4 regions of the Paenibacillus sp. V4I9 genome follow, and region 4 is predicted to be linked to each of the others. Evidence: riboswitches for the same ligand, from Rfam matches in the RefSeq annotation. Region 4 holds a riboswitch; each other region holds the start of a gene.

Region 1 (8,006 bases), 5.4 Mb from region 4:
AGTAGACGCTTGTTTTCCACCTACAAATATTGTCATACCAGACTTAAAGTTTTTCCCGTTTACATAGACCTGGTTTCCGCCAGTGATAACACCTGTGTTTGGTGTAACTGACGTAATTTCCGGATCTGTCTTCGGAGGTTCATTGTACGTAAATCCTCCAGAAACAACAGCATTCGTTCCATCCGGGTTCGTAAACGTAAGGTCAACTGGACCAGGCGTTGTTGCCTTCGGGGATGTTACTTTCAAATATGTTGAATCCATATAGATTACCGATGCAGGTTTATCACCAAACAATACAGAGATTCCGCTCATAAAATAGTTCCCTGTCACATACACAAGCGTACCGCCATCCAAAGGCCCATTATTTGGATCTATGACCGCGACAATTGGATCAGCTTTATATTGGTAAGAGGCTGACGCTTGTTGACTATCCGGGTTAGTTACTGTAACACTAACAATGCCTTGCTTCCCGGTAGGAGCAGTTGCCGTCAATTGTGTATCGCTCACAAATACTACATTACTAGCCCTCATCGTTCCGAATTGAACAGTTGCCCCGTTGACAAAGTGATTCCCATTAATAACAACCGTCTCTCCGCCCTTCGGATGACCATAGGACTTATCAAGCGATGTAACTTGAGGCGCTGGAAGCTTGACATTAACGTTAACACTCGGAATGGACTTCGATCGGCTTGCACCTGCATAGTCCTTATAAGTAATAACTGAGCTCGCTGTCGAAATCGGGTATGTCCCTGTTTTTGTTTTGCTTACCGGACGAATTTTATAATTGAATGAAAGAGTGCTATTTTTCAATTCATTAAAATCCCAAGTTAGTGTATTGCCGGTAATTGTCGGTTTAGGGATATTATTGTCTGCCGAGCCAGGTACAATTTCAAAATTCGAATCGACAATATCCGTCACTGTAACATCAAAGGCGCTCGCCAAGCCAATTTCTTTAACAATGGCTGCATATATTTCAGCCAAACCGGTTGATCCAAGCACGAAGTGATGATGTGCTGCCGTTGTGGCCATTTCTTTAAGCAATATGTTTGGTCCGCTTGTATCAGGATTCTCACTCGGTTGGAGCAGTGCAACTGTATAGGTTATAATACCTGCATCCTTAGCATCCTGTGCCTTTTGTTTCGCATACCCGTAAGGGTCGTTCGAAGGTTGGTTAGCGTCTCCATCTGTCATAATGACGATGACTGGTTGCGCTTCAGGACGATGATCTGCCAGCAAGTTAATAGCTGCTTGAATAGCATCGCCAGTCGCTGTACCACCATTTGCTTGAATTCCATTTATGTAATTCTTAGCAATGTCTTTATCCGTTGTAAAGGGGATGCTACCGATCATATTGGTTGATGAAAAATCCACAACCGCCACCCTGTGCTTTGTCAAATCCATCAAATCAACGAAACCTTTAGCGGCATTCTTTGCATTCGTCATTTTATCTTCACCGTTATTGTAGCCCGGTGCCATACTTCCCGACTTGTCAATGATAAGTACAACATCATTCGGCACAACTACATTGACAGGCGGGGTGCCGGTAATATTCAAAGTCACATCCGCCGTATCCTCTGTTGTAAACGTTGTAGGAGAAACCGTTTTGGTAACACTTACATAATCATTGACTGCCGCTTCTGCAGCTCCCGAAGTTCGTAGCATCAAACCACTGAAAACCATGCTAAAGGTCAATATCACTACTAACCATTGCTTCATTCGTCTCATAAATATCCCTCCTCTATTACATCTATACACAAAAAAACAATAGCAGGTTGCTATTGTTTGTATGACCAAACAAATGGGCAACCTGGCAATCTGATCGACTAAGATAAGCGATTAGACCCATGGCTTTGCGTCACTATATCACTATAGTTTTGCCAATCTATTCTCATTTTCTATATCTTTGGAACTAATACCCATTTACTATTTTAGTATATTTTCTTATTATTTATTTCGCAAGTATTTTCCTAGTACTTTTTACAAGTATTTCCTCGTTTTTTCGGCAATATATTTGCTTTACCGATTTTTATCGATAAAAAAGCCAACACTCTGCTCTTCTTCATATTGATATAGCTCTCGTGAAACTTTACCAGAGTTGATACGCTGAAGTTTTCCAACCAAAGATTGTTGGATCGTTTTAAGTTTCTCGAGATTGTTTTGTTCCAACATAAAACATTCTTTGATGTATGGCTTTTCATGTTCATTGAAAGAGCGTCCCTCTTCCAATAATATTTCTTCGATTTGATGCCGCAACTCAACCTGATTATTCTGTAAAGAAAGAAGCAAACTTTCATTTACTTCTTCATCTAAATCTAATCGAGAGATTTGACTTGTTGTTTCTATCAAGTTACCTAACAAGCGTTCCATTGGAGTTGATAGGGTCATACTTGCTGTACCTTCTCCCCATTCTTCAAACTTTTCAACGCCTCATTCCACGTATCTCGCAATTCTGCAAACATCGTGACACAATACTGGGCAGATTCGATATCAAGCTTAACATTGGCTTCGAATAGCTTACTTTGAAGAAACGTATATAAACTGCTTAAATTATGGGAGATTTCATATTCCATATTTAAAGTAGATTGCAGCTCTTCAATAATGTTCTGCGCTTTTGAAAAGTTTGTATGTTTCCCTGCAAAATCTTTTTTCTCCATACAAGCAATCCCTTGTTTAATAAAAAGAATACAACCATTAAAAAGCATCAAAGTAAGTTCTCCAGGGGAAGATGTCTGGACACGGGCGTTTAAATACTGATTCTGTGCGTGAAGCATAGATTCTTCTTCACCTCTTCTCGTCGATGATTGCACCCACTGACAGCTCCTGAAGTTTCTCCACCAATTCGATAAATTTCTCGGATGGAACTTCATGAATGATTTCTTGGGTATTTTTATTTAAAATTTGCACAATTACATCACCAGTTGATTGGTGTATTTTATACTTAAATTCATGTGGGGTACCTTGAACGGCTATATTAGCCTTATTAATTGAATCAAGTAACGCTTTCTCCCCAACCGTTAGTATTTGTGACTTGCTCTTTTCTTTAATTTCAGCATACTCTCCTGTTGCCTTAATCGGCTCAGACACATCCTTTGTTACTGACGTCATTTGAACTTTGGGAAGTTTGGATTGAATGTCCAATAGGTTTCCTCCTTTCCATTGAGCATATTTCCAAAAATTACTGCTACAATGTAATTAACCCATTTGACTTTGCAGCCAGCTCATTTGTGAATTCCCTTTTTCAATTGCTGTCTCCATCGTGCTGAACATTCTATAGATGTGGTCCTCTTTCTTGTTGAGCTTTTCTGTCATATCTGCAATTTTTTGAGCAAGATCGTTATCCTTCTTGCCAAGAGACGTATAAGTGCTAGTATACGATCCGTTTGTCGAACCAGCCTTTTTCGAAATCTCCGACATCGTATTGCCGGCATCCTCATAGATCCGTTGTGCAATACCACGATCTGTACCGGTACCATGTGTCGTGAATAAATTAATGACGGCTTGCGGATCTGCAGCAATAGCAGCTTTTAATTTAGTTGAATCAACTAATAATTTACCGGCTATTGAAGGGTCGAACTTGTTATAAGCACCCGTAGTGACACCAATATCAGCAAGTGATTTATAGGTCGACGCAATTCCAGTCACTCCAGTTGTCAAGTCGGAACGAAATTCCGAATATGCCTTTGACACAATTGTGTCTCCGCGAAGAAGACCTTGTTTGGCCTTAATTTCCCAATTCTTTATATCATCATCACTCATTGCCTTCTTTTGATCGCTAGTAAGTGGTTGATAGCTTCGCTCTACCGTTTCATCCAACTTGGATTTCATAGCAACACTTGTATCGTTATAAGCCGATACAAAACTGTTTATTTTTGCGTAAATGGCATCTTGATCTGCCTGCGTGAAGACAGGATTGCCACTACCATCCGTTCCTGAAGCCGTTGGCCAGTTGTAGCTATATTGTAATTGCTTGCCCTGTTCACTTAATGGATAAATAGCCGTGTTTATTGCGCGGTATGAATCCTGCAGCCACTCGTTCTTCGTTTTCTGCTTATTGAGATTATCGATGGGTAACTGTTCCGCTTTCATTAACTTGCTGACCATACCATCAATATCCATGCCGGAGGACAAACCCGTAATTCGCATAACCATCCTATTCATCTCCTTAGTTATTTGTTCTCTACTATATTTATCGTACAATGAGGTGTCATTAATTAGCTTTTTTCGAAGATATTCGAAAATTTCTTACAAAAAAGAAAGGCCTTCGATTTCGAAGACCTTTCTTTTTATATACTAGTTGTTGATTAGCGAAGCAGTTGCAGTACGCCTTGCGGTGCTTGGTTGGCTTGTGCCAGCATCGCAGTGGAAGCTTGCTGCAGGATGTTGAATTTCGTGTAATTCATCATTTCAGAAGCCATGTCGGTGTCACGAATACGGGATTCCGCAGCTTGCAGGTTTTCCGCGTTCACGCCAACGTTGTTGTATACGTGTTCGAGTTGGTTTTGGTATGCACCGAGAGCGGAACGAGCACCGTTAACCGTTGTGATAGCTGCATCGACAGTAACACTTTCAGCTGTAGCCAATGCCTGCGTACTAACACCACCAAACGCCAAAGCACTAATATCTGCTTTCGTCATGTCCATGACTACTTGATCGTTAGCACCGCCGCCTGTTTGAATCGTGAAGTTAGCGGTACCACTGCCATCCAGAAGGTTGATGCCGTTGAATTGCGTGTTTGTAGCAATGTCGCTGATCGCTGTTTTCAATTGCGTGTATTCAGCGTCCATTGCAGTACGGTCGTTCGCGTTGTACGTATTGTTTTGCGCTTGAACAGTAAGTTCTTTCATGCGAGTCAGCATGTCGGAAACCTCATTCATTGCACCCTCAGCCGTTTGTGCAAGGGAAATACCGTCTTGCGCGTTGCGCATTCCTTGGTTCATCCCTTTGATTTGCGAACGCATTTGCTCGGAGATCGATAGGCCTGCTGCGTCGTCTGCCGCACGGTTGATACGGTAGCCGGAAGACAATTTTTCGCTGGACTTGCCTTGTTGAGCGTTGTTGAACACGAGATTGCGGTGAGAGTTCATTGCGTTAAGATTGTGATTGATAATCATTTGTAATTCCTCCTTGAATTTGTATTCCACATCCATGTGGATTATATAGGTCTTTGACCTTACATATATTATTTCGGCTTATACGATCAGAAAGTTTATAGCAATTTAGTACTTTATCACTAATTTTTTTAATTTTTTTGTCGTTTCAAGATTTGCTTTTGAATTATTTACCTAAACATCCTCTAAATTCAGCATTTTTCTCATATTTTCGATATTCGGAAGCTCTGTAATCGCTTCTCTATTACTCTGCTGAATGGCCTCAAAAACTTCCTTACGATATATTCTGGTATCATTAGGAGCATTGATGCCTATTTTTACTTGATCGCCCTCTATCGATGTGATAAAAACTTCAATATTCTCGCCTATGAGAATAGACTGACCATTTTTTCTTGTCAGAATTAACATGTTACACCCTCAATTCCTTTCTCGTTGAATTTTGGGAATAAAGGTGTTTGGGTACTAAAGTCTCTCGAAGGTGCATGCACAATTTGGCTACCTGATAGATGGTTAATATTAATAACAAGCGGAGCTGCCAAGTTCATCGTTGATTTCTCAAATGGTGTCTTTAAAGTTATGATCCCTAGTGCAAGAACCTCTTCGTGTGTATTTATTTGCAGCCATGTCTTATCTTTCTCATCCAACTCAAAACTATAGTTCTGGAAAAAAGTAAATGGGTTAGCTACAACAAAACCGATACTTTTTTCTTCTATGCTCTTTAAATAAGCAAATGGTCCCTTTTCATCAATTGTCTCAAATTCAAATAAATCTAAATCCTTAAAACCAAGAATTGAACCTTTAAAGCTAATTGTTTTCCCATTTATATAATTAAACATTCTATATCCTCCTTTTCAATAATTTAAGGCAATAGCATTAGCTATTGCCTTAAATTATTGCTGATAACCTACTTATACCAATCATAAGAGCTTACATTTATTTCTATTGAATTCTTTTGCTTTACATAAATGTCTATATTCGCCGGAGTATAGCTAACCTGAGGTTTCTGAGGTGTATATTGAATCTCGGCTTTATGTGGCGTAATATTTATTTCCGGCTTTCTCATTTCATAATTTAGCTTTACATTGAGATTAGAAGCCTCACCTACATACTGCACAGGGTTTAGTTCATTCATTTGGTTTGCGGCAATCTCGGCAAATGGGTTACTAGGATTTGTGATCATGGCCATTCGGTTACCATCTTCAACAATCTTACCGATAGCTTGCAGTGCTACTGATTGCAGCTGGCTATAAATTTGATTCATCCATTCCAAATGATCGCCTTTCCCTAGTGCGCTCCACGCTGCAGATGAGTCCACGCTTAATTCTCCCTTGGGACTAGTAATTTCCACAGATGCTGCTTCTTGCTTAACTTCTAATTGCCCACGTGGGGATTCAATAGAAAGTTGAGCTTTCTGCGTATCTAAACCAATCTGAGCAAAAGTTTGGTGGATAGATAATCGAGGTATGTTCAAGTTTGAACCTCCTTATTATCTCAAGAAATCAATCAAGCTTGGTTGGATAATTTTTGCTCCTGTTGATAACGATGCTTGGTACACATTTTCATCTGTCTTTAATTTCGTTATCGTCTCAGCCATATCCGCATCTTCTGTTTTACTACTCAATTCCGTTAAGTTCACGTCCAAATCTTTGATCCTGTTATCCATGAGATCTATACGGTTAGCCCGCGCACCTACTTCAGATCGTACTGTCAGGAATTTATCAAAACGATTGGTCAAATCCGATAGAAGGTTTTTAGCAACAGCTAGATTAGCCGTTGCAGGAGGCGTCGGAGAAAAAGCATTTTGCAGGCCCTTCAAAATCTTAAATAGGTTGTCATTGTTAGGATTAGCAACCGTGTCAGGGGCTCCAAAAACTTCATTTCCTGTTTGATTAATTGGAATGCTTATACCAGCAGATACCTGAAAGTTTATCTTTTGATCATCAGTTTGATCGGATGATGCTGTCGCAACATTATAAGGCTGTTTATCTGTAAATTGCCCATTAAATGTATACTTTCCATTTAATTGATCGTTTCCAAGGCCTACTGCAGTTTCATATAACTGTCCCATTTCGATACCAATCGCATCAAGCGCCGATTGCGGATTAGTTCCGTTTAGTCCTTGGACCGTTAATTCTTTAGCCTTTTGCATGACGTCATTTATTTGTGATAGGACGGTGTCTGTATGATCAACAGCAGATTTAGCAGCATCAATGTTTCTTTGATATTGATCGTTAATGGAAATCTCACTTCGATAACGAAGTGCATAAGTAATTCCAACTGGATCGTCCGAAGGTTTATTGATCTTTCTTCCTGTCGCAAGTTGGTTTTGGCTTACACTCATTCGTTTCACATTGTTACTTATATTGCTAAGTAACTGCGATTGAATCATTCCTTGAGTCACTCTTAAGACCACTTATAATACCTCCTCTACGTACGATTATCTACCTACTATCCCCATACCGTTAATCACTTTATCTAGCATTTCATCGAAAGTGGTCATAACCCTTGCTGCAGCTGAGTAAGAATGTTGAAACTTAATCATATCGGACATTTCTTCATCTAATGAAACTCCACTTACGGACAGTCTGCGGCTGTCTACTTGGTCTACGAGCGCTTTTTGGTTATCTAATTGGCGGGAGGCTTCTTGAGCCTGAACGCCTAGTTGGCCTACAATGGATCGGAAGAAGTCATCCACTGTTCCTGAATTTAAAATTGCCCCGGAATTGGTTGGATCAAAATTAAATTTAGTGTCCTTCAGCTGGCTCATCAATAGAGCTAAAGTATTATTTCCTTTTGTAACTGTTTCAGCTGCACCTATTCCATCAGTTCTAAGTGATGTTGCAATTTTTGAAGTGTCTTTATCGATTACGGGGTTTAATTGAAAGCTCTCAGCTGTAA
Region 2 (8,006 bases), 5.0 Mb from region 4:
TCTGTTGGCGGTGTGCCTTTTGCTCTAAATGGTATCAATGTGGTCGTCAATGGGGACGGACAGGTTACGAATTATAACTACAATTGGGATGATAATGTCACGTTTCAGCAGAATGTAACGCCGATTGCTAAGGAGAAAGCTGCCCAAATGTTCCGCGATAAGGCGAATCTTTCTTTACTTTACCAGATTCCATACGGTGCCAAAGGTAAGAAATTGCCGATTATTTCTTACATGCTTGGCGGCTTCTCCCTGAATGCAGAAACCGGTGAGATCTGGAGCCCAGTCAAAGGGCTGGAGGATGTTGAGGGGAATAAGCCGTTAACCGACAAGCCACTGGCTGCTAAGCCAGAAGCTACCTTGGACCTGACTAAGGAAGAGGCTGTTAAGAAGGTGACAACGGTTTTCAACCTATCCTCCGACTACAAAATCCAAGAAGCATCTTATAATGAATTCACCAACCCTGAAACAGGGGAAACCAATTCAAATTGGAATTTAAGTTGGAATGAGACGTCTGAGAAGGATTCTAAAGTTAAAATTGTCGGCAAAGGTGCATGGGCTAGCGTGAATAGCAAGACCGGAGAGATTACGAATTTCAGCAGCTACACCCCTTATGGTCCTGATGCCGATAAAGATATAGAGGGTAAAATTGCCCTGGAAGATGCGATAACAACAGGTGTTGATTTTGTGAAAAAGCAGCTTACTGCTTATACCGATCAGTTGTTGCTTCGTGTACAAACGGCTAAAAATTATTCGGAAGATCAACTGAAGCATATGCGCAATTGGGATATTAGTTTTAAGCGCGTGATTGATGGCGTAAATGCCGGGAATGAAGAAGTGACGGTAAGCATCGATCGTGTAACCGGCCAAATTGTTGGTTATCACTTCTCTATCAGCAATCTGCCATATCCACAGCAGAAGCCGCAGGTGCTGGCCATTGATAAAGCCAAGGATCTTTGGCTCGCGCAGTTCGACATCAAGTTAAATTATGTGGTTGAAGGCACCGGGTTCATCGGTGGGATTCCACTGGAGAAATACAGAGTCATGGTGGCTGCTGGGGATGTCCCGCAATCCATGGATCTGAAAACAGACGGGAAACTAGATGCAAAGCTTGTCTATTCACTCGTTCCTAAATTTAACCGTGAACCTTTCCTCTTGGATGCGCAAACTAGTCAATGGCGGAATAGTGAAACGGGTGAAGTGATTTCCTTGGATAAAGTGACAGTAAGCGACATTGACAATCACTGGGCTAAAAATGAGCTTCAGCTTATGCTTGATTATCAAGCGCTGGATGTGAAGGATGGCAAAGTGAATCCGAATCAAACCATTCAACGTGGTGAGTTGGTCAAAATGCTCGTTATTGCCATGAATGGCGGTAACGGTGGTATTTATTACGGGGCAGAACGGAAGGCATCCTTCGCCGATGTGAGTAAATCTTCTCCTTATTTTGCCTATGTCGAAAATGCGGTTGATCGCGGTTTGTTAGATGTAGGTGCTGATTTCAATCCAGAAGCTGCGATGAATCGGGAGGAAATGGCACAGCTGATCGTGAAGGCGCTTGGCTACAAGAGCCTGACGAAGTTCGATGGCATCTTCAATGGCAATTTCGCAGATGCTGCTAAACTTAAGCATGTTGGCGACGCAGCCATTGTGGTGGGGCTGAATATTATGTCTCTGGACGATGGACAATTCGTACCTCAGCAAGAAGTGACCAAAGCACAGGCGGCCAGCGCCTTCTATCGCTTTTTGCAAAGACGGTCTGAGCTTCAGGAGCAGCCTCGTTACTATTACTAACTAAGTGGTTGAGGGGAGTTAGCTAACTCCTCTAATATCACTAAAAGAAGCCTCAAATCCACTAACAAGTGGGTTTTGAGGCTTCTTGTGGTTGACCGAGCTCCAGATCGTGCCCTCTTTGATGAGGTTACAACACAACTTAAGTCCTAGCTTTAGAACATTGGGAACACATATCGAACTAGGAAATACAGAACGCCGAAAATGATGACGATGTAAGCAGCATATTTGCTATACCAATATTATTTTCGTACAGGCGGGTAGAGTTGTGTTACAATAATCTTTAAAACTTTAATAGCACAATGTGGAGAAAGGGAGTAAGAGAAAATGGTTGTTTCCAGTAAAGTAGGTTTGGAAGATATTATTAGGGCCAATCATGTGCTCAGCAGGGTGATCGAACCATCGCCATTGCAACGCAATGAGCTGCTCTCTAACTTGTATGAATGCAACGTTTATCTTAAACGTGAAGATATGCAAATTGTTCGTTCTTTCAAAATTCGTGGAGCGTATAATGTGATTCAAAGTTTAACGCCAGAGGAACGCGAAGCGGGTGTCGTGTGTGCGAGCGCCGGCAATCATGCGCAGGGTGTGGCTTATTCCTGTAAACAGCTCGGTATTGAAGGCAAAATCTTCATGCCGACGACAACGCCTAGACAAAAGATTTCCCAAGTTAAGCTATTTGGCGGATCGTTTGTTGAAGTTATTCTCACAGGTGATTCATTCGATGATTCCTCTAACCATGCCAAAGCCTACTGTGCTCAAGAGAATAAGGTGTTTATACACCCCTTCGATGATGTCCGTACGATTGCCGGGCAAGGCACGGTTGGCCTTGAGATCATGAATCAGATGCCCGAATCTCCTGACTTTATCTTCGCAACGATTGGCGGAGGTGGACTTGTAGCGGGAGTTGCGACCTATGTGGATAGTGTTTCTCCACGAACGCGCATCATCGGTGTAGAGCCAGAAGGCGCGGCAAGCATGACGGAAGCGCTCAAGCAGGGGAAGGTCGTGACCTTATCCACGATCGAGAAGTTTGTAGACGGTGCAGCCGTGAAGCGGGTCGGCGAGCTTACCTTTGACATTTGCAAAGAAAAGTTGGAGGATATTGTAATTGTCCCTTCCGGCAAGGAATGTACAACCATTCTTGAGCTTTACAACAATAACGCGATTGTCATTGAGCCCGCTGGCGCACTCCCCGTTTCAGCACTCGATACCTATCGGGAGCAGATTCGCGGTAAGAATGTGGTCTGTATCATCAGCGGCGGCAACAATGACATCGACCGTATGCAGCAGATTAAAGAAAGATCGCTCGTGTATGAAGGCTTGAAGCACTACTTTATTCTTAATTTCCCGCAGCGTGCTGGGGCCTTGCGCGAATTTCTGGAAGAAGTCTTAGGACCCACAGACGATATTACCCGATTTGAGTATACGAAAAAAAATAACCGCGACGATGCTCCGGCGTTGGTCGGCATAGAGCTCAAAAATAAAGATGATTATGAGGGGCTTATTGAGCGCCTATCCCAGAAAGATTATGGCTATATAGAAATAAATAAAGACCCCAAGCTCTTTAACTTGCTTATTTAAGGAAAAATAGCCAAATGTGGAATGACTATGATATAGTTAATTAGTCCCGCTTATTTCCTTAATATCGTAAAGGCAAACTTATCGAAAGGTAAGGACGCAAAGCTGCAGATCTAAGGTTGCCCTCGCAACAATGATGGCTGGCTGCCGACAGGTTGCAGTTTACCTAGACAGGTACACCTACGGCTATTCCGATTCGGAATAGCCTTTTTTAAATATCAGATAAGGAGGTTCATGAATGAGAGGCATATTTTCTAAGTGGATACAGCATATGAAAGCGCAAACGTTGGTCTATCTAGGCGTGCTGGGCTTCTTTTTGTTGACCGTTAATCTACTTGCTGCTTCTTCTTTCTCCTTTTCGCCTTACGTTTTCATTAGTATGCTTTTTCAAGCGCTAATCTGTCTGTTTATTGCGAAGAGTGTCCGACAACTGCTTCTTACTAGTAAGAAGCAGGAAGAAAAGAGCAAACAACTTGCCTTCTTGGCCTATCATGATACATTAACGGGATTACCTAATCGCCGATTGTTTAATGACCGATTGGAGCGGGCGCTCCTGCATGCGCAGCGTAGTGAACAGATGGCGGCTGTTATGTTCTTGGACATGGACAGATTCAAGGATGTCAACGATTCATTAGGTCATGCTTATGGGGATCGTTTAATTCGCCTTGCAGCAGAACGTTTACTGGGCTGCCTGCGGGGATCGGATACGGTGTACCGCCAAGGTGGCGACGAGTTTACTATATTACTAGAATCTTTTACAAAGCCTGAAGATGCAAGAGTTGTAGCTTCCCGAATTCAAATGGCTCTGGAAGAGCCTTTTATCCTAGATGGCATGCCAGTAACCATAACAGCTAGTATAGGGATAGCTCTGTATCCGTTAGATGGCAAGCTGCCTGAGCAGCTGATGGCGTATGCAGATGAAGCGATGTATGAGGCCAAAAACCGAGGACATAACCAGTTTCAATTCTATGCCTCTGACATCGATGCTATGGTCAAGAGCAAAGCTCACATGGAGAAAGAGCTGCGATTGGCCTTAGACAACAATCAATTTGAAATCCTATATCAGCCTCAATATGAAATAACAAATCGGAAATTAATCGGAATGGAAGCGATCATATATTGGAGCAAGGGAGACAACCTCCTCACACCTAGCATGGATTGGAAGAAAGCGGCCGAGGAAATGGGTTTCATGATACCCATCGGGAAATGGGCTGTACGAACGGCGTGCAGACAGATGAGAATCTGGCAGGACGATGGCTACACACCGCTGAGAATAACCCTACCAGTAACGGCTTCGCAGTTTAAAGATGAGCATTTTATTGAAGAAATTGCTGTTGTTTTGAAAGAAACAGGGTTGGATCCGATGTTGGTGGAGCTGGACCTTACGGAAAGCATCACATCTTCCAATGTACAAGAGGCTAGTGAAAAATTGATTATGCTGAAGAAATTTGGTGTGCGTATCGTTATGGATGACTTGTGTACAGGCCTATTTACACGAAGCGGGCTCGAAGGAATGCCGCTCGATAGCGTTAAATTGGATAGTACATTGATCCGGGATTTGGTCGACGACGATGAGAATCAGCTGCTGGCTGCTGCCATTATTCGCATGGCTCACCGTCTAGGTCTGAATTTAATTGCAAAGGGTGTTGAAACCGAAGAACAACTGGAGCATTTGAGACTTTTGCAGTGTACGGAAGTGCAAGGAATGCTGTTCAGCAGCCCGTTAGGACCCGAACAATTCCTGAGGCTTATGAACGATAAAATTAACAAAGGGTAATCTAGATTTTATTAACCAGTGGTAGTATAATAAATAATTGGGGCTTGGAACCTATATTGTAGGGGCTTACAAAAAGACCATGTCAACTTGTATGACATAACGAATTATGTTGTTTAGCTCGTGTATCGCTTTTCTGTTGGGTTTCAAAATGATACACTCAAGCTTATAGCCAGTCTTACATAATTTAACTAATTTTGGTCAACCTACGATGTGAGATTTCATGGTTTTTAATTAAATGATCCTATGGGGGTAATTAAGATGAAGAAAATGCTTTCAACAGCTCTTATGGCTGTAACGGTTTCTGCATTAGCTCTTTCCGGCTGTGCCAAAAAAGAAGAAACGAAACCGGCGGCTTCAGGGGCTCCAGCTACTACTGCAGCAGCAACAGCTTCAGCGGCACCAAGCAACAACAGCGGTAAAGATTTCAAAATCGGAATGGTTACCGATATTGGTGGCGTCAACGATAAATCTTTTAACCAAAGTGCATGGGAAGGTTTGAAGGCGCTTGAGAAACAAACAGGCGTTAAAGTGAAAAACCTTGAAAGTAAAGGCGATGCAGATTACACACCTAACTTAAACCAATTCGTTAAAGACGGCTACAACCTGACTTGGGGTATCGGCTTCTTGATGGGCGATGCACTAAAAACAGTAGCAACACAAAACCCAAATGCTAAATTAGCGATCATTGATAATGTCGTAGAAGCTCCAAACGTAGAATCCGTAACATTCTCTGAGCAAGAAGGTTCTTACCTTGTTGGGGTAGTTGCAGGTCTAACAACCAAATCAAACAAAATCGGTTTCGTTGGCGGTATCGACATCCCGGTTATCAAACGTTTTGAAGCTGGTTTCGTAGCTGGCGTTAAAGCGGTTAATCCAAATGCTAAAGTTCAAATTAACTATACAGGCGCTTTTGACAAGCCAGACCTTGGTAAAGCAGCAGCAGCTACGATCTACAACGATGGCGCTGATGTTATTTTCCACGCAGCTGGTTCCACAGGTAATGGTGTATTCAACGAAGCGAAAGACCGCGCGAAAAACGGTAAAAAGGTTTGGGTTATCGGCGTAGATAAAGACCAATCCCTTGAGTTCGGCGATGAAGTAACACTGACTTCCATGTTGAAACGTGTTGACACAGCAGTTATTCGTGTTTCCAAAGACATTATCGACAACAAATTCCAAGGTGGTAAAGTGGTTACACTTGGTTTGAAAGACGATGGCGTAGGCCTTCCTGAAACTTCCAAGAAGAACGTATCCGCGGAAATCTTGAAAAAAGTGGATGAGTTCAAAGCAAAAATTATTAGCGGCGAAATCAAAGTTCCTGAAAAACCTTAATTTAGGTATAAAAGGCATTGCGGTTACGAACGATAGGTTTGCTTCTGTTCAAACAAGGCTGGTTATAATAACTAGCCTTGTTCTTTAGTTTTAGAGGTAATTAAAAAAATTGATCCTTAGGGTGATCTGATGAGTGAAGTAGTCCCTGTTGTTGAACTTAGCAACATTACGAAGCGGTTTCCAGGAATAGTGGCGAATGATGCCATTAGCTTAAAGCTGATGAAGGGTGAAATTCACGCCTTGCTTGGCGAAAATGGTGCGGGTAAATCAACACTAATGAACATTGTATTCGGTCTTTATCAACCGGATGAAGGTAATATTAAAGTGCAAGGCAAGGAAGTATTTATTGATAGCCCGAATCGTGCTATCGAGCTTGGCATTGGTATGGTGCATCAACATTTCAAGCTGGTTCAGCCATTTACCGTGACAGAAAACATCATTTTGGGCATGGAGCCCAAAAAAGGGTCGAAAATCGATTACAAAACAGCGCAAGACAAAGTACGCAAGTTATCGGAGCAATATGGTTTGCGTGTGGATCCAAAAGCGAGAATTGAAGATATCTCTGTCGGCATGCAGCAGCGTGTGGAAATATTGAAAACGCTGTATCGCGGCGCCGATATTCTTATTTTTGATGAACCTACAGCTGTACTAACGCCGCAAGAGATTAGTGAATTGATGGTCATTATGCGCAATCTTGTCAAAGAGGGCAAATCCATCATTCTCATTACACATAAGCTGAAAGAAATTATGGAGATTGCCGATACCGTGACAATCATTCGTCGGGGCAAAGTGATTGATTCGTTGGAAATTTCGAAGACGAATCCGCAGATTCTGGCAGAGAAGATGGTTGGGCGCGACGTCTCCTTCAAAGTGAACAAGCAGGATGTGAAGCTCGGAGAACCCGTTCTCCAGGTGCAAGAACTAGTCGCGCGTAACCAGCAGGGTTTGCCTGCTCTAAAGGGGCTTAACTTTGAGGTGAAAGCCGGAGAGATTCTGGGTATCGCCGGTGTCGATGGCAACGGACAGAGTGAGTTAATCGAGGCATTAACTGGGCTGCGTTCCATTGATAGCGGTCGTGTGCTGCTGATGGGAAGCGATATTACCAACCATACGCCGAGAGAAATCTCCGAGGCTGGATTGTCCCATATTCCTGAGGACCGGCACAAGCACGGACTCGTGCTCGATTTTACAATGAGCGAGAACATGGTGCTGGAAACGTATTTTCATCCTGCGTATAACAAAGCTGGTTTCTTGAATTATGAAGCTATCGACCGCCATGCGGAAGCGTTGATCAAGCAGTTCGACGTTAGAACTCCAAGTATCTACAATAAAGCGCGATCGTTGTCGGGTGGTAATCAGCAAAAGGCGATTATTGCCAGGGAAATATTCAAAAATCCCAATCTTCTCATTGCCGCGCAACCGACGCGAGGATTGGATGTCGGTGCAATCGAGTTCGTGCATCGTCAATTGATCGAGCAGCGGAACAAAGGCAAAGCAGTTTTGTTGATTTCTTTTGAGTTGGATGAAA
Region 3 (8,006 bases), 3.3 Mb from region 4:
AGGCAGCCATGGCTGCCCCTTCTTCTTAATGACGTTCTGAACATCCCGAAGCGTGAAGTCAATGCCGAGTGCATACTTGTCGACAATCTCATCCACTTGGATGCCTTCTATATAAGGCTTAGCGATATGTAGGACAAGCTCGGCTTCATAGTGAATCTCACCTTGATCACCGGGAAGAGTCAACTCTCCCCCATTAATTGGGGCGAGTGCATGTGTCGGCTTGGTAAAAATCATGGGTTGATCGGGAATATCATTCCCCAGTTCGGCGGCATGTGCCCGGTAGTTGCGACCTACGCAGTAAATATTGCGAACAGCTTCTGTCATGTTGATTGCTCCTCCTCTTATTTCTTGCTAACATTTCCTTGAGCGTCCACTTGAGCACCTATCGAGATTTTACTCAAACGCTGAAAGAGCTTTGCGCCATCTTCCGTACTCATGGGTGTAGGCAATGCTGCTTTGGTCAAAATAGGCACAAGGTGGATATCGCATTGTTTATCCTTAGAGCATGCAGCCTCTAGAATAACCGTCTCCCAAGTCTTCGGGGTATCATTGGTTGTAAAAATGAAATTGCCTAGACTATAAGCAATCCATTTGCCTTTGTATTGCTCAAAGCCTTGTAAAACATGTGGATGACCACCCACGACCAGATCAGCACCGGCATCGATGTAGCGATGGGCCAGGTCTTTCTGATACTTATCCGGATTATCGCTTCTTTCTACTCCCCAATGGGCAACGACAACGACCAGATCAGCACTTTCTCTTGCTTTTTGTATGGCTTCGACCGGCAGCGTGTAGCTATACGTTTCAGCTACACCCGGATGGCCAGGACCTGCTTTCCATGAAGCCTCAGGAACGACACGGCTGAAGCCGAAGAAGGCAATCTTCACACCCTCTTTTTCCACGATGACCGGTCGGTAAGCTTCTTCTAAATCTTTGCCCGCTCCAACTCGCTTAACGTCCTCTTGATCAAGGGCATCCAACGTGTCTAGCAAACCTTCCGTACCATAATCCATTACATGGTTGTTCGCTAGATTAACGAGATCAATACCGGAAGCTTTCAAAGCAGGTAATGCCATCGGTGAAGAACGATAGACGTAATCCTTACTTTGAACTGTACCTCTAGTCGTTATAGGTGTTTCTAAATTAGCAATCGTATAATCAGGCTTGGTTAGAAAGTCTTTAACATTCGTGTAGGGGTAATCATAGCCTTTTTGCTTTAAAATATCTTCCACTTTGGAGGCCATCAACACATCACCCACAAAAGTTAACTTCACTTGCCCGCCACTAATTGTGGGCTTATTCGTTGCGCTAGGAGCAGGAGTCGAGATAACGGCTTTTGCCGTAGACTCTGGGCTAGGCTTTGCGCTTGGCTCCGCACTAGCTGTGCTCGCTGTATTCGTTGGTTTGGTTGGAACAGGCGAAACACTAGCCACTGGTGATGATGCTGAATCTTGCTCTTCTGCTGATTTACTGTTCGATGTCCAATAGGAAGCGCCTATGCCAATAGCAAAACAAGCTGCTGCGGCAAGCGTGAGTCCCCCAATTACTTTGAGCGGGGTCTTCTTGGTCGTAGAGCGTTCTTTTTTCGGTTTACGGTGACGATCTTGTCTGGATTCCAATCAAAACATTCCCCTTTCCCCCTACAAATTATAGCAGAAGAATCCCTCGTTGGGTAATAGTAAGAGACTCTCATTTTCAGATTCATAATCCTTGTGGTATAACTGAAGCATAACGAAGGTCATTTGAGTTTATCAGAGAAAGGGAACGAAAACGTTGGAGAAAATCGCAATCATATCGGATATTCATGGTAATTTACCCGCACTGGAAGCTGTGCTTTTAGATATTGAACGTCGAGGAATTAAACGCATTATATGTTTGGGCGACCTTGTGGGTAAAGGGCCTGATTCCGCTTCTGTCGTTGACCGTATCAAGGAGGTATGTGAATCTGTTGTTCAAGGAAACTGGGATTTGGGGATTACCCTTCCGCAGGAGCAGCCCGCAGGATTGTGGCATCAGCAGCAGCTTGGTGAGGATAGGCTCGCTTATTTGGAACAGCTGCCTTTCTCCGTTGATTTGAATGTAAGCGGCAAATTGTTCCGACTGTTCCACGCTTCTGCGCAAAGTGTTTATCATAGAGTGAAACGTAAAGCATCCAAGGAAGAACGTCTCGCAATGTTTCAAAATACGGAGATGACAGGTGAGTCGACAGATGGGAAACAGCCTGATATTGTCGGCTACGGAGACATTCATATTCCCTATCTCATAACGATCAAAAACCCATCGGAGAAACGCTCTGTGAAGCACGCGAGCAGCGGACTGATGCTCTTCAATGTTGGTAGTGTGGGAACGCCCTATGACGGCATTCCACAAGCCTGCTACTGCGTTTTGGAGGGGGAAACCGAAGGCAATGTTCAAGCTGGGTTTGCGATTCAATTCGTGCGTGTTCCTTATGATATTGAATGTGCTGTTCGCTTGGCTTACGCCGCACAAATGCCGGAATGTCAACGTTATGAACTAGAGATTACTACAGGTCTGGTTCATAAATGAAGAGTGAAAATAATCATGGGAATTCCTTCCACAATATGATAATATAGGCGTATCATTGAAAGTGAGGATGCCATCCATGAGCCTGAACTGGCGTAAAATTGTTTTGATCGTCGTATGTGCAGAGTTATTATTTATCTATTGGAACGGCATCAGTGCTATTTCTTTCAAGAAGCAAGAAGTCACTCACCCTAGGACCACATCACAACCAGTGCCTCCGTTAACGCAAATCAAACCAATTACTCCTGGCAAATTAAGCGAGTCTGACTTCCATATACCAGATCAAAAAGCATCTTAAAGTTAAATAAGGGGTAAGCTTCGCTCACCCAATACCACAGAACATTATTTGTCAATGAAAAACGCTCTAAGCTATTGCTAGCTTAGAGCATTTTTCCGTACAAAGAGGAAGTTCTAAAGATTATACGCTGTGATGTTGTACAAACCGTGTTACTTCACTCGCGCTAAAGCCAAGCCATCATAAGCTGGCAGGATGGTGCTTTCCAAACGCGGATCGGAGGCGATCAGCTGGTTGAAGGTACGCATAGCTTGGACCGAGGCTTTGGTTTGGTTCGCGTCGACGACTTTTCCTCGCATCAGCGTGTTATCCCCTGCAATTATGGCACCAGGATTCGCCAGTTTAATTGCGAGCTCCAAATAATTCGGATAATTCACCTTGTCCGCATCGATAAAAAAGAAATCAAATCGCTCTCCCTGCTCAAGAAGCCCATTCAGGTGAACGAGTGCTTCGCCAATCCGATACTCAACGAGCTCGCCAAGGCCCGCTTCAGTTAAATTTTGCTTGGCTACATCAGCAAATTCTTGTTTTAACTCAAGCGAAATCAGCTTGCCGCCTTCTTTCAAGCCTCTCGCCAAACAAATCCCGCTATAACCGCCCAAAGCACCTATTTCCAACACCTTTGTCGCGCCAATCATCGTGACCATCATAGTGAGCAATCTGCCATATCCAGGTGCAATCGATATTTCGGGCATATTATGGGTGCGTATGACTTCCTTTACTCGCTCTAGAACTGTATCTTCTTCGTATAAACCTTCCATATAGCTCTCGGCTGTTATGGTTTCCATGTTTTTTCCTCCTTAGAAAAGCATCAATGCCTCCACTTTGCGTGTATCGTTTGTAACTGTAACCTATTTGTCCTATACTTGTTAATTGTATGAGTTTTATGAGCGATGCACAACCCGGATGGAAGGAATCTAAACATGCCACAACAAATTGAACTAATCGCAACTTGCCCAATGGGACTTGAGGCCATCGTTGCTCGCGAAATCCGTGATCTTGGCTACAACGAGGTGACTATCGAGAATGGTCGTGTCCGTTTTCTTGGAGACGAGCTGGCCATCTGCCGCACCAATCTTTGGCTCAGAACCGCTGATCGCATCTTGGTACACATGGGCCAATTCAATGCCGTGACTTTCGATGAGCTTTTCGAAGGCACCAAAGCGCTTGCTTGGCCGGACTGGATTCCGAACGATGCCGAATTCCCTGTGGAAGGGCGTTCCCATAAGTCACAATTATCTAGCGTTCCCGCTTGCCAAGGAATCGTGAAGAAAGCCGTCGTGGAGAAGCTGAAGCTTCGCTACGGAACGGAGTGGTTCCCTGAGAACGGGGCTCGCTACGTCATCGAAGTCGCACTCCTGAACGATATTGCAACGCTGACGATCGACACAACCGGCGCCAGCCTGCACAAGCGCGGCTACCGTAAGCTCGTGACCGAAGCGCCGCTCAAGGAGACCATGGCGGCTGCGATGATCCTCCTGAGCCGCTGGAAGGTCGACAGACCGCTCTACGACCCGTTCTGCGGGTCGGGAACGATTCCGATCGAGGCAGCTATGATCGGATGGAACATCGCGCCAGGACTGCGGCGCAGCTTCCCTAGCGAGGCGTGGGGCAATATCCCACGCAAGCTGTGGGACAAGGCTCGCGACGAAGCCTTCGACGCTGTTAAAGATGATGTTCCGCTGAACATCATCGGCAGTGACATCGATCCCTCTGCCATCGAAGTGGCAGAGGCTGCCGCGAAGGCCGCCGGCTTGACGAAGCAGTTCAAGCTGCTCGTGGAACCAGTAGCCAAAGCCCGACCGCGCGGCGACTACGGCTGCTTGATCACCAACCCTCCCTATGGAGAGCGGCTTGGTGAAGCGCAAGATGTAGAGGTGGCGCTGCGCCAACTCGGTGCACTCACTGCTCCCATGCCGTCATGGAGCATGTTTATCCTAAGCCCGAGCACACAGCTCGAGCACTATATGAACCGCCGCGCGGATAAGAAGCGTAAACTATTTAATGGACGGATCGAATGCAACCTATTCCAGTATCTTGGACCATTGCCACCGCGCAGACAAACGGACAAGTAAAATAAAAATCCCTCAACGGCTCATCCGACCTAACTGCATGCATGCAGTGGGTCAGACCAAGCTAGTGAGGGATTTTATTTTATAAACAAAAACCAAATCAACAACGCCCATAGGGGAATGGACACAAGAAAACTCCATAGGCAGCCTTTGGCAAACCGCAGCTTCGGCTCCTGTTCTGTCCTTTCTTGGTGATCATTTCGCATGTTCCACCAACTCCAAGGGCAGTCCATCCGGATCTGCAAAAAAAGTATATTGGTCACCGGTAATAGGGTCAATCCGCACCGGTTCTACCGCAATCCCCTTGCTCTCAAGTTCCTTAACGCTTTGTACCATATTCGGCACAACAAAAGCCAGATGCCTAAGACCCCTTGCCTCAGGCTGGTTAACTCGCAGCGGAGGGTTCGGAAATGAAAACAACTCGATCTGCTGTTCGGTCTTCCCGATGCGTAAATCCAACTTATAGGAGTCACGTTCTGCACGATACGTTTCGTGTATGACCGTTAATCCAAGTAATTCGACATAGAAGTGTTTCGATCGCTCATAATTGGAGCTAATGATCGCCACATGATGAATTTGTTCTAACTCCACTCCATTCCCCCCTGTCCCCATTTAGTGAAAAATCGCATTCCGGGAACTCCCCCTCCTGCGGTCCGTTTCACTTATTTTATCCGTCAGTTCTCATTGTTTCAACAATTTTCTTCAAAACTTCCTCAGCGTGCACATAGTCAACTTGGGTCGCGCCACACGCTCTTTCACATCCGGCAATTCCATAATCTCATGAACGGACATCGTTGCACAGTGCTGCACAAGATCTTCCATCAATTGATAATTACTAATCCGATAATCGCGATATCGCCCTAAACCCGTTCGAGCATCCATGATAAAAGATAATAAATCCCATCCACTCGGATTCAAAATATCTTCTTTGCTGAACTGCGCCGAATCCGCTTTATCTACCCCGCGCATAATATCATCGGTATCGCCGAAGGTCTCACGCCCTCCATAGTAATCATAAACAACACGTGCCGCACTTGGCGCAATTCGGGTTCCCCTTTAAATTCAACCTTTTCACCCATCCGCTCAAGTTCACTGGAATGATGATCGAACCACAAGCCACAACCTGCTACATAAGGGACATTGGCCAAAATAATGCTATGTATCCCCCTAATAACAGTTCCAAAGCACTACTAAAACATTTGACATTCATTACATCAGCTCGTGTCAATTTGTGACAATGATTTTGTCTTTACAATTCCCTTACAGCTGGCAATAAAAAAAACGGTACGCCTAGATAGGCTGTACCGTTCTTAATTTGGATGATAAACATTGATAAAGCCTTGTCAAAAATGCTTCAATTTGCGACATCGGCGGCATTTTTACAGAAAGCTTAACTTCGCCCTTCCAGTAGAAAATCAAGATGCTATTGTTTCTCCCGTGAAACATTTCAACATCCCAACAAGCCTCATTTAACGCGTATTCTTCCCGATTGATCATGAGCTTTGGTCCATCCGAGGAAGGCACCAAACGGGCAACATGATTACCACATAGCGAAGTCACTTTTTGTTCTTCTTGTAGTATTCCTTCAGACTGCATGCTGCTGGATCCTCCTTTTATTTTTACATAAATTTGTTATGACAGAGAAAAAACCCCACCATAGTGAACCGATCGGAGGGGTTCGGATGTTGATACCCAATCGTTCGGCGGCTGGCTGGCTGCGAGTCCGGTTTGCAGGACAAGTAAGCCCCTTTAGCTTTGCGTCACTGGCTTTCGCCAGCTTTGCCTTTGTCGAGATGTCTTACTAAATATCTGAAGAGTTAAGAGTAATAAATATCTACACTCTCAAGGATACGGGAACTCGATTTGAAATCGAATAGTTCCAAAGAACTAATTTTGCAATATTTTTCAAAAATTTTCTTTTTTCGACGTATTTTTCGCCGTAATTTGACGAATCGTGCCTCTCCAATAGAAAATGGATCCCGTAATTGTAAGAACAGCCATAAGAACATACAACGTATTCCCACCATAAGAAACGAGCAAAAACCCACCTAACCAAGGCCCAATAAAGTGGCCTATGTTCGTTAATGTTTGAGCGCCAAAATAAGTGCCACGCATTTGCTCGGGAGCTAATTTGTCAATCAACATATTAGCAGCAGGGTAATTTAGAATCTCACCAAGGGTGAAAATACCCATCGAAATAATAAGCCATACCAGCGAGTGGGAGAATGCAAAGCCAACATCCCCTAACGCAAACATTAGGTTGCCAAATATAATCGCAGCGAGGGGCGTGTACTTTTCTGCCAAACGAGTAAGTGGAATCTGCATGGCAATAACCACGATCGCATTTACACTCATTAAGATCGCAAACATTTTCACACCGTCTACAAAGTTCTGCTCCAAATATTGCGAAAGTGTCACCATCACCTGTGAGTAACCGATAGCTCCAATAATACCGCCAAGGATATACAAGCGAAAAGTCAAATCACTGCGAATCACTCGCAAAGCAGAACCAAAGGTAACCGAAGATTTCTTCTCACCCTCGATTTTCTTGATGCCAAACGCGATGAGCAGTGCGTAAAGGGTGACCGCATAAATAAAATAAATGATTCCAGTGATGAGAAAAGGCAGCGCACCGTTCATCGTAGCGAAAAAAGCACCCAAAAGTGGCCCAACAGCAACACCAACATTAATCGCCATGTACCGCATCGAAAATACTTTAAGTCTCTTCTCAGGTTCTGTGAGGTCTGCCATCAAAGCCTGCGACACGGGCTCATAAAAAGATCGGCACAAGCCGTTCAGCATATTGAGCAGCATAAACAGGATTGGTAGTTTAACCATACCGAAACCTAAGAACACGAACGCCCAGCCGAAAAGAGCAGCCAGCATGATAATACGTCTTCCGAATCGGTCCGATAAGGTGCCCCCTATAAAACCGCCTACGGTTCCAGCCAAAGAACCCATCCCGATGACAATTCCGATCATCACCGCACTCATCGACGTATGCCTGGCTAAATAAATCGCGAGAAAAGGCAAACTCATGGAGGACGCAGCCCTAGCCATTACGGTTCCAAGAATTAACGTATGTACAATGGGAT
Region 4 (8,006 bases):
CGTAGCATTTCCAGCAACGACAGATGCTGCATCCAAGACCATTGGGCCAGTTGTCCCCGTGATGTTAGGAAGTGTCAGCTTCTTGGAGAGTTCTGGACTCCACAGGTCGCTCCACGACTTGATTTCTTTAGTAGTCGCTTTCGGATTATAGGCAATACCCAATCGCCCTACTGTGTACGCAGGACCGTAATCTTCACCTAGTGGCGCCTTAGCCAAATCATAAATGTCTTTCAAGTTCGGAATCCGACTGCGGTCGATCTTATCGAACAGTCCCGCTTCAATTCCTTGTTGTGCGTAATAGTCAGATAAATAAATGAGGTCCACGCTCGAGCTGCCTTGTTTCACTTTGTTCAGGCGTTCTGCGTTATTGCCTATTTCCAGAACGATCTTGGCATTATGCTCTTTCTCAAACGGCGCGTACACTTCTTTCTTGAAGAAATCATCCGCAAAACCCCAGGTGGAGATGATTAAAGTTGTAGGTTCCCCTTTGGATGCCGATGTGGCAGCCGCTGTGGGTGCTGTTGTAGCTCCACTTGTATTGCCCTGGTCCTTCGCAGGCGCTGTGCCGCAACCTGTTAAGGCTAGTCCTACTACAGATAAAGAAATTAAACCACGAACCATTTTTTGTCTCATCATTTCATCGTCCTCCCAAGTTTTATCATGTATGATTTTAATGCGTGAATCCCCTGTTAAATTTTTACTAGTATTCTTCAAGACCCCAGATATATGCGCGTATCGATCTAACTACAATATGAAAAAAAAAAAGAAAAGTACCCTTGATAGAAAGAAGCTTCTAATCAAGAGCACTCTTCATTGTAAACAAAGTAAAGTGACATCTATTGGTATACATGTGGTTTCCTCTTAAGATAAATCAAAAGAGAACACCGCCCGACAAAACTATTCGGTTTGTTTAAGAATAATGTTCGTTATTGCCCATTGCGTCGGCGGATCATAGTCCCTTAATACGGCATCCATGGATAAGCCAAGTTCTTGCTCCAACCTGTCCCGGATTCTCTTCTTGTATATGGAGGACATATAGAAATCGACTTCGTGTTTGAGCGTTGGCGCCTCGCCCTCTAATGCGGTTGATCGTGGTGAGCGGCGATGCTTGGCATGAAAAGTAATAATGTTTTGATCAATGGAAACCTTCAGCAGTGTTGTGCCAAACCCGAACAACTCTTTGGAGATTTCGTTATAGAGGTGACACAGCTTCTTCTTGTATTCATTAGAATCTAGTTGTGGCATGGAATCACCTTCAAGATCAATTATCAACCCTTATGCGTTAAAATCTATCTTAATAATACATAGGATTTCAGAATTAATCAAGAGAATCGTTCGTCTTTCTCACTGAAAAAGGGCATTATTTACCTACATCACATCTAAATGATCCAATTTCCCGAATGTCTTACAAATATTGATTGATATTAATGACGGATAAACGTTAAAAAACACTCGGATAGCATAACTCTAACTTTGTTAACATAAATCAAGGGCTTCCTCGCGGCAACTTTTAATAAACTAGTACTTTATTACTAATAATAAGAGTGCTATACTTTAGAATAAATGAATAAATAGTAATTCTTCTGTTATACGATAAGAGCAAAGCTAATGAAAATTAGTGACGCAAAGCTAAAGGAGCTAAGGCGAAATACGTCGCTATGCTTGCCAGTTACCGAAGGAAGGGACATATCCACAACTCCCCTTATTCTTCTTATAAGGGGAGTTTTCTTATGTAACGAGCCATCTATAACAGTAAATAGCTAGGTAGAAAGTCCCTCTGAAAGGTGATGATTATAATGGCAAGACTAATGGTTGTAGATGATTCTATCTTTATGCGATTGATGATTAAGAACATCCTCTTAGAATTAGGACATGAAATTGTAGCCGAAGCATCGAATGGACTTGAGGCAATCTCTCTGTTTTTACAGCATTCACCTGACGTGATTACGTTGGATATTACAATGCCCGAGATGGATGGTATTACTGCATTAAAGGAAATAAAAAGTTACAAGACCGATTCAAAGATAATTATGGTCTCAGCAATGGGGCAGCAATCCTTTGTTATTGAAGCCATTACCCTTGGCGCTAGAGATTTTATTGTGAAGCCTTTTGATAAAGACAGGGTAGCTGAAGCTGTAAAAAAGGTACTGAATACGTGAATACCCACAATGCTCTCCACCTGAATGCCTCGCCAATCCACTTTTCTGGAATTATCCGTTTGTTTTCAAAATAATTATAAACTCCGGATACGTAAATAAACGTTTGAAATGGGCCATACCTACCCAATTCGCTTCGCTCGCTGCTGTAAAATAAGTTTTGGCCCAGGCGGGAATTTCATCAGCGTCGGCAAAGGCAACTTTTTTTGTGGTATCCAATCCAAGGGGATCAAATAGGCGTTTCAGCCCTTTCGATCCCTCATTTCCCGCTTATTCTCGCTATATACTTTCTTTCCAGATTAATACCAACTTTACCGTCTTGCACATTCACCTTATACGTTTTCACCCAAATCTTATCGTTGAATAAAGATTTGCCGGTTCGAATATCGAATACCCAGCCATGCCAGGGATAGCGGATGATCACCCTTTTTACCGTACTCGTATTCATACACGTCCGAAGGAAGCGTAGTACCAGAAACGAGTCCTGCGCACATCGGCACCCCTTGGTGGGGGCAATAATTGTTTAAAGCGTAATATTCATCGTTTATCCGGTAAATGCTGATGCTCTTCCCTTCGATTGTGACGACAGCGTGACCGCCTTCGGAGACAGCGTCCGCATCCAGCACGTAATGTACACGTTCGCAGTGGTGGCATTACGAATAACTATCTTGTCGCGTTCTATTTTAATATAGATGATACTGCTGTTTCATCTGTGCGAATTCCCGGCTTTCGTCCCGAAATTGCTCCAACAACACCGAAACATCTAATGACTCTTCACGGTACAACTTATCCCCGCACAATAAATCAATAAAAGGTCTGGATCCCTCTTTAAGAGGTGGCAGGAAAGAAAATTGCTCATAGTTACGCTTAATGGAATACATTAGTGTGATAGCTGTCTCCAAAGGCCGGATCGCTCGGGTATCCAGCACATGAAGCTGAACGCCACTGCACGACTCTCCCTGAAACTTGGAAAAGGTCGGTTTAAAATAGACCGGACGGAAAACGACCCCAGGCAGCTTCTTACTGTTCATGTCATCCGCCAGTTGTTGAGCGTCGATGAACGGAGCTCCTACAATTTCAAAAGGAACTGTAGTTCCTCTTCCTTCAGACATGTTGGTGCCTTCAAATATACAGGTGCCTGGATACAGCAATGCCGTTTCAAACCGGGGAATCCCCAAGGAGGGCATCACCCAGTGTCGACCGGTATCAGTGAACTGCATCTTCCGCTCCCAGCCCTCAGCACGTATCACATGCAGATTACAATGCCAGTTCATCTGATCGTTAGCCATGGTAGCCACCTCACCGGCAGTTAGACCGTAACGCACACAAAGCGGATAATTACCAACAAAAGATTGATAGTCTTGCTTCAAAATATTACCTTCTACCGTCACCCCATCCAGTGGGTTGATCCGGTCCAAAATGACAAATGGCTTGCCTGCTTTCGCACAATCTTCCAGAGCATACAGCATCGTATAAATAAAAGTGTAGTATCGTGTACCTACGTCCTGAATATCATAGACGACCATATCTACCTCATCCAGCATTTCCTGGCTCAGGCGCTTGGAATCCTTACGGTACAAGCTATGCACCGGCACCTGTGTGATCGGGTCCAGATACGTTTCTACCAGGGCGCCTGCTGCTTGATCTCCACGCACACCGTGTTCCGGTGAAAACAGGGCTGTCAGATTGAAATTCTCATGCAGAATTTGAATGGTGGATACGAAGTCATTGTTTAAGCCGGTAGGTGCCGTAATTAGTCCCAATCGTTTCCCTTTAAATAGATGAGTGTACTGCCTAATGCAATCGATACCGTTTCTGATCATAGCTGCCTCCCAAATTTTGTTTGATATAAGAAAAACGGATTATGCCGTCCTAGACGAGTGTGTTGTCCAGGTTTTGATGCCGAACACTTCTCAACGCGCGCGAATCCTGGGCGCGCTTGGTAGCACCCCCGTATGGCGGTGGTCACCCTACTTTTCGCCCAAGATATCCGTGAAATGTTGTAGCGTTGTACACAATAAGCAAGCAAATCCGCTTAATCCTCGCGAATATTGCAGAAAATACAACAATTTCAACCAAAAGCAACCTTTTAGCATGAGAATATGGCTAAAATGTTGTACACCGTACAACATCTTCAGCTTATCCTGAAGAAACTGAGGAAATTGTTGTATGAAGTACAACTTGCCTACCTATTTCCTAACTCCTAACCCCAAATCCCTACTTCCTAATTACTGACTACTGACTACTGACTACTAACTTCTACTCCTACTTCTACTCCTACTTCTACTTCTACTTCTACTTCTACTTCTACTTCTACTTCTACTTCTACTTCTACTTCTCTTCAAACATCTAACTTCTAGCAACAAACTACTAACTCCCACTTTCCCCACTCACTTCCCCTACAAACCAGAAAATATTATCTATGTAAAACTCGCTTATGCAATGTAGCAAACTATGCAAATTGAAGGTCATCTTCGATTTACCCAAATTGAGAAAACCTCTAACAAGGCCATTCATGAATGAGCAGCCGCGTGTAGAGGTTGATTTTATTTTTATAATTCAGTTTTGATAACACGCATATTTTCTTCTGGAATCATGAAGGTTTGTGCATATTGCTTTCTGGCTTCAATCCCGCGGACACGCATTAAATGCTTATAGTATTCCAGGTACTGGAAGGATTTGCTGCCTGTTACGAACCAATGTGTTGAGACGGCCTTCACCCATAGATCAAAGGCTTCTTGGTCGAAGTCGACATACACGTACGGTCGATAGTCGACGGCGTCCTCCCAGTTCTCGGCATAATACAATCTCTGTGCAAAATGTGCAGGAAGCTCCCGCTCGAACGTCGGCAAGGCGGCAAAATAGCGGGCATCATTGACGATGCGGTGCGTTGTCATATGATCCTTGTGCATGCTGTTCTTCCAATGCGTAATAATGACGTTGGGACGAACTTGACGAATGACATCGCATACGCGAAAACGCATTTCTTGGTTATCCTGCAGCTCACCGTCAGGAATATCGTCGAATACGAACGCTTCCCCGCCCAGCATCTCGGCAAAGGTTTTCGCCTCATTCACTTTCTGCACGCGATATTCGGCCATATCTTGTCCTGCCGGAACGCCGCGTTCGCCTGCTGTCAGCGCTAGGGTCGCAATGCGGTCCCCTTTCAAAGAGTGACTTGCCAATACGCCCCCGGCCGTTAATTCGGCATCACCAACATGGCCACCGATGGCTAGAATCGTTAACTTTTGCTCACTCATTCACACAAACTCCCTTCTCATGACAGAAAATTGTTTGACGGTTGTAAAGCCTGCCTTCTCGTAGATGCGGATAGCCGGATTCGTACTGCCCGTATAGAGCGACATGTAGTCGGTCCCGATCGAACGAAAAGCTTCGCACAGCTTAAAGAATAGCATGCTGCCCAGACCGTGTCCCTCATGATCAGGAAGCACGCCGATCCCAGCAAAATAGCCCCGGCCGTTCTCCTGCCGAATGACAGGACCGGCAAATCCAATTACCTTGCCTTTATATGCAGCAATTATCACTGGCACACCTTCTGCCGTGCTTTGCCCGATTTCCCTCTGCCATAAAAGATTATTAAATCCATTCAGCAATTCATCCACGCCGTCATGCTTTTCCGGGTCGAACAATTCAACTGAGTAACCCTCAGCAGCAGCTTTATCTTCTTTGGCTCTTATATCCTCTGGTATGGTAAAACCATCCAGCTTCAAATACATGGCGCACTCTTTAGCGCGTTCCACATACCCTGCCTGCAGCAAAAACGCATACAATTTACTTTCAATCGGCACGCCCGGCGCATTGTTATGCTCATGCTTCGGTGTCCCCGGTATATACCACGGCAATAACATCGGATTAAAAAATAAGACATCGCCTTGCTTTTTTCCCAGCTGCTGAAAGCGACGCTCCAAAGCGTCCAGCATGCCTTGATAGCTCTCATCTGTTTTGAAGTCATCGGATAAAACGATGCAGGTGATGTATCCAGCCACTTCCCCAAGCGGCAGATCATCGCCTGTGCAGCCGCAGGCAAAGCCTTTGACTTCATTTTGTTCCAGTAACACAAAAGCATTTTGTCTATCGAAATAAGGGTTGGCCGTGAAGATACGCTCAAAGGTTTGCTCGGTAAGCTCCTTGTAGCCTTCTTTCACGGCTTCTTCATTCCATAAGTCAATTACGGCCTGCTTGTATTGCTCATTCCAAGACACAATCATGCTGAAGTCATTCCTCCCTCACGCGCGGCTCGTATTAGCCCTTCACCGCACCAACCGTTACACCTTCTAAGAAGTACTTTTGCAAGCTGAAGAAAAGAATAAACATCGGCAGTGCAGAGATCGTAGCACCCGCCATCATCGGCGCGATAAACGTCGTATTGGCGAAGCGGAAGTTTTTCAATCCGACTTGGATCGTCTGCATATCCATCGTATTCGTGACAAGAAGCGGCCAGAAGAATGTGTTCCAGCTATCCATAAACGTTAGAATCGCCATGACGGCAAGCACGGTTTTGGACAACGGCAGAATGATTCTCCAATAGATCGTGAACTGACTGCACCCTTCAATCTTGGCGCTTTCCATAATCTCGTTCGGGATGCTGCTCATAAACTGTTTAGCCAGAAAAATATTATATACAGTAACGATACCCGGCATAATTAACGCGCTGTACGTATTTTGCAACTCAAACACGTTAACAACCAGAATATACAAAGGAACTTGCGTAACTTGGTAAGGAATCATCATGGAGACAAGCAGTACGGCAAATAGCACGCCTCTCCCTTTAAAACGAAGTTTAGAAAATGCATAGCCGGCCATGCTGGCAAAAATGACATTGGACACCATCACGGTGGTCGCCACAATCAGCGAGTTCAAAATCCAACGATACGAATACTCACTGTAATCAAAGAAATATTTAAAGGAAGCGAATGTAAACTTGCTTGGTAAAATGGAGTAACTCACCGCTCCGGCCTCAACCGGATCAGCAAAGGATGAAATGACCATGAAATAGATCGGAAATATCGTCGCCAAAGCAAAAAGTAGAAGGGCGATAAAAATGATTGAATTTCGAAAAGTTTTTACTCTAGGTTTTCCTGCATGATTGCTGTATAAAGCCATTTTTTATCCTCCCAACATAGGGATCTTTGAGCGGAGCTCAAAGTCTCTCCGCTCTTAATACTCGACATCTTTTCCTGCATATCTGAACTGAATAACCGAAATTCCCGCGATAATAACAGCTAGAATCAGCGATTGCGCCGCTGCTTTACCGAATTCAAAATAAGTAAATGCATTATTGAAAATCAGTAGACCAACCATGGTAGTCGCATTGTTCGGACCGCCACCGGTCATCAGGTACGCGTTTTGGAACACTTGGAAAGAACCGATAACACCCGTCACCAAAAGGAATAACGTAGCTGGTTTCAAAGAAGGAACAACAATGTGCCACAGCTTTTGAAAAAAGTTCGCTCCGTCCATTTCCGCTGCCTCGTAATACGTATCATCAATGCCGAGTAGACCGGCCAGGTAGATGATAATGCTTGTGCCATGACTGGACAACCAGGACATCAGAACCAAAGAAAACATCGACGTTTTACTTGAGCCAAGCCAATTCTGATTGCTAATGCCAAAGAAATGAATCAACTGGTTCAAAATCCCGCCTTCCATTGGATCGAAGATCCAAAGCCATACGACGGATAAAGCAACACCTGAAGCAACAACAGGCAAGTAATAAACACCTTTGAAAAAGCCCTGTGTTTTTTTCCTGAGCGGCAGAATCATAATCGCGATCACCATGGACAAGATCAAGTTAACAGGCACTGTCAAAAGCGTATAGACGACGGTATT

The links. A riboswitch is a leader RNA that binds a small molecule or an ion and turns the genes downstream of it on or off. The one in region 4 is predicted to bind cyclic di-GMP.
Region 1: it holds a riboswitch for cyclic di-GMP, as region 4 does, so the genes downstream of both, QFZ81_RS34790 (IPT/TIG domain-containing protein) here and QFZ81_RS09830 (response regulator) in region 4, are expected to answer to the same signal.
Region 2: it holds a riboswitch for cyclic di-GMP, as region 4 does, so the genes downstream of both, QFZ81_RS32930 (putative bifunctional diguanylate cyclase/phosphodiesterase) here and QFZ81_RS09830 (response regulator) in region 4, are expected to answer to the same signal.
Region 3: it holds a riboswitch for cyclic di-GMP, as region 4 does, so the genes downstream of both, QFZ81_RS25320 (hypothetical protein) here and QFZ81_RS09830 (response regulator) in region 4, are expected to answer to the same signal.

Annotation. Positions count from the first base shown of each region.
Region 1 is NZ_JAUSZE010000001.1:7,541,508-7,549,513, reverse strand. Features, by position in the region: gene QFZ81_RS34790 (IPT/TIG domain-containing protein) at 1-1,725, opposite strand, end outside; cyclic di-GMP riboswitch class I at 1,799-1,889, opposite strand; gene QFZ81_RS34785 (hypothetical protein) at 2,017-2,385, opposite strand; gene fliS (flagellar export chaperone FliS) at 2,382-2,807, opposite strand; gene QFZ81_RS34775 (flagellar protein FlaG) at 2,782-3,138, opposite strand; gene fliD (flagellar filament capping protein FliD) at 3,193-4,149, opposite strand; gene QFZ81_RS34765 (flagellin N-terminal helical domain-containing protein) at 4,302-5,111, opposite strand; gene csrA (carbon storage regulator CsrA) at 5,283-5,516, opposite strand; gene fliW (flagellar assembly protein FliW) at 5,510-5,944, opposite strand; gene QFZ81_RS34750 (DUF6470 family protein) at 6,013-6,579, opposite strand; gene flgL (flagellar hook-associated protein FlgL) at 6,595-7,521, opposite strand; gene flgK (flagellar hook-associated protein FlgK) at 7,546-8,006, opposite strand, start outside.
Region 2 is NZ_JAUSZE010000001.1:7,138,473-7,146,478, reverse strand. Features, by position in the region: gene QFZ81_RS32940 (S-layer homology domain-containing protein) at 1-1,791, shown strand, start outside; gene ilvA (threonine ammonia-lyase IlvA) at 2,116-3,372, shown strand; cyclic di-GMP riboswitch class I at 3,434-3,521, shown strand; gene QFZ81_RS32930 (putative bifunctional diguanylate cyclase/phosphodiesterase) at 3,608-5,146, shown strand; gene QFZ81_RS32925 (BMP family lipoprotein) at 5,405-6,478, shown strand; gene QFZ81_RS32920 (ABC transporter ATP-binding protein) at 6,608-8,006, shown strand, end outside.
Region 3 is NZ_JAUSZE010000001.1:5,428,040-5,436,045, forward strand. Features, by position in the region: gene QFZ81_RS25280 (fumarylacetoacetate hydrolase family protein) at 1-324, opposite strand, end outside; gene QFZ81_RS25285 (CapA family protein) at 342-1,619, opposite strand; gene QFZ81_RS25290 (metallophosphoesterase family protein) at 1,774-2,547, shown strand; gene QFZ81_RS25295 (hypothetical protein) at 2,624-2,842, shown strand; gene QFZ81_RS25300 (O-methyltransferase) at 2,992-3,627, opposite strand; gene QFZ81_RS25305 (THUMP domain-containing class I SAM-dependent RNA methyltransferase) at 3,763-4,914, shown strand; gene gloA2 (SMU1112c/YaeR family gloxylase I-like metalloprotein) at 5,107-5,502, opposite strand; gene QFZ81_RS25315 (hypothetical protein) at 5,614-5,880, opposite strand; gene QFZ81_RS25320 (hypothetical protein) at 6,202-6,507, opposite strand; cyclic di-GMP riboswitch class I at 6,611-6,705, opposite strand; gene QFZ81_RS25325 (MDR family MFS transporter) at 6,817-8,006, opposite strand, start outside.
Region 4 is NZ_JAUSZE010000001.1:2,140,219-2,148,224, reverse strand. Features, by position in the region: gene QFZ81_RS09840 (ABC transporter substrate-binding protein) at 1-633, opposite strand, end outside; gene QFZ81_RS09835 (hypothetical protein) at 898-1,245, opposite strand; cyclic di-GMP riboswitch class I at 1,589-1,677, shown strand; gene QFZ81_RS09830 (response regulator) at 1,797-2,159, shown strand; gene QFZ81_RS09825 (hypothetical protein) at 2,211-2,375, opposite strand; gene QFZ81_RS09820 (Rieske (2Fe-2S) protein) at 2,510-2,782, opposite strand; gene QFZ81_RS09815 (exo-beta-N-acetylmuramidase NamZ family protein) at 2,840-3,979, opposite strand; gene QFZ81_RS09810 (PIG-L deacetylase family protein) at 4,709-5,416, opposite strand; gene QFZ81_RS09805 (GNAT family N-acetyltransferase) at 5,417-6,385, opposite strand; gene QFZ81_RS09800 (carbohydrate ABC transporter permease) at 6,420-7,280, opposite strand; gene QFZ81_RS09795 (carbohydrate ABC transporter permease) at 7,335-8,006, opposite strand, start outside.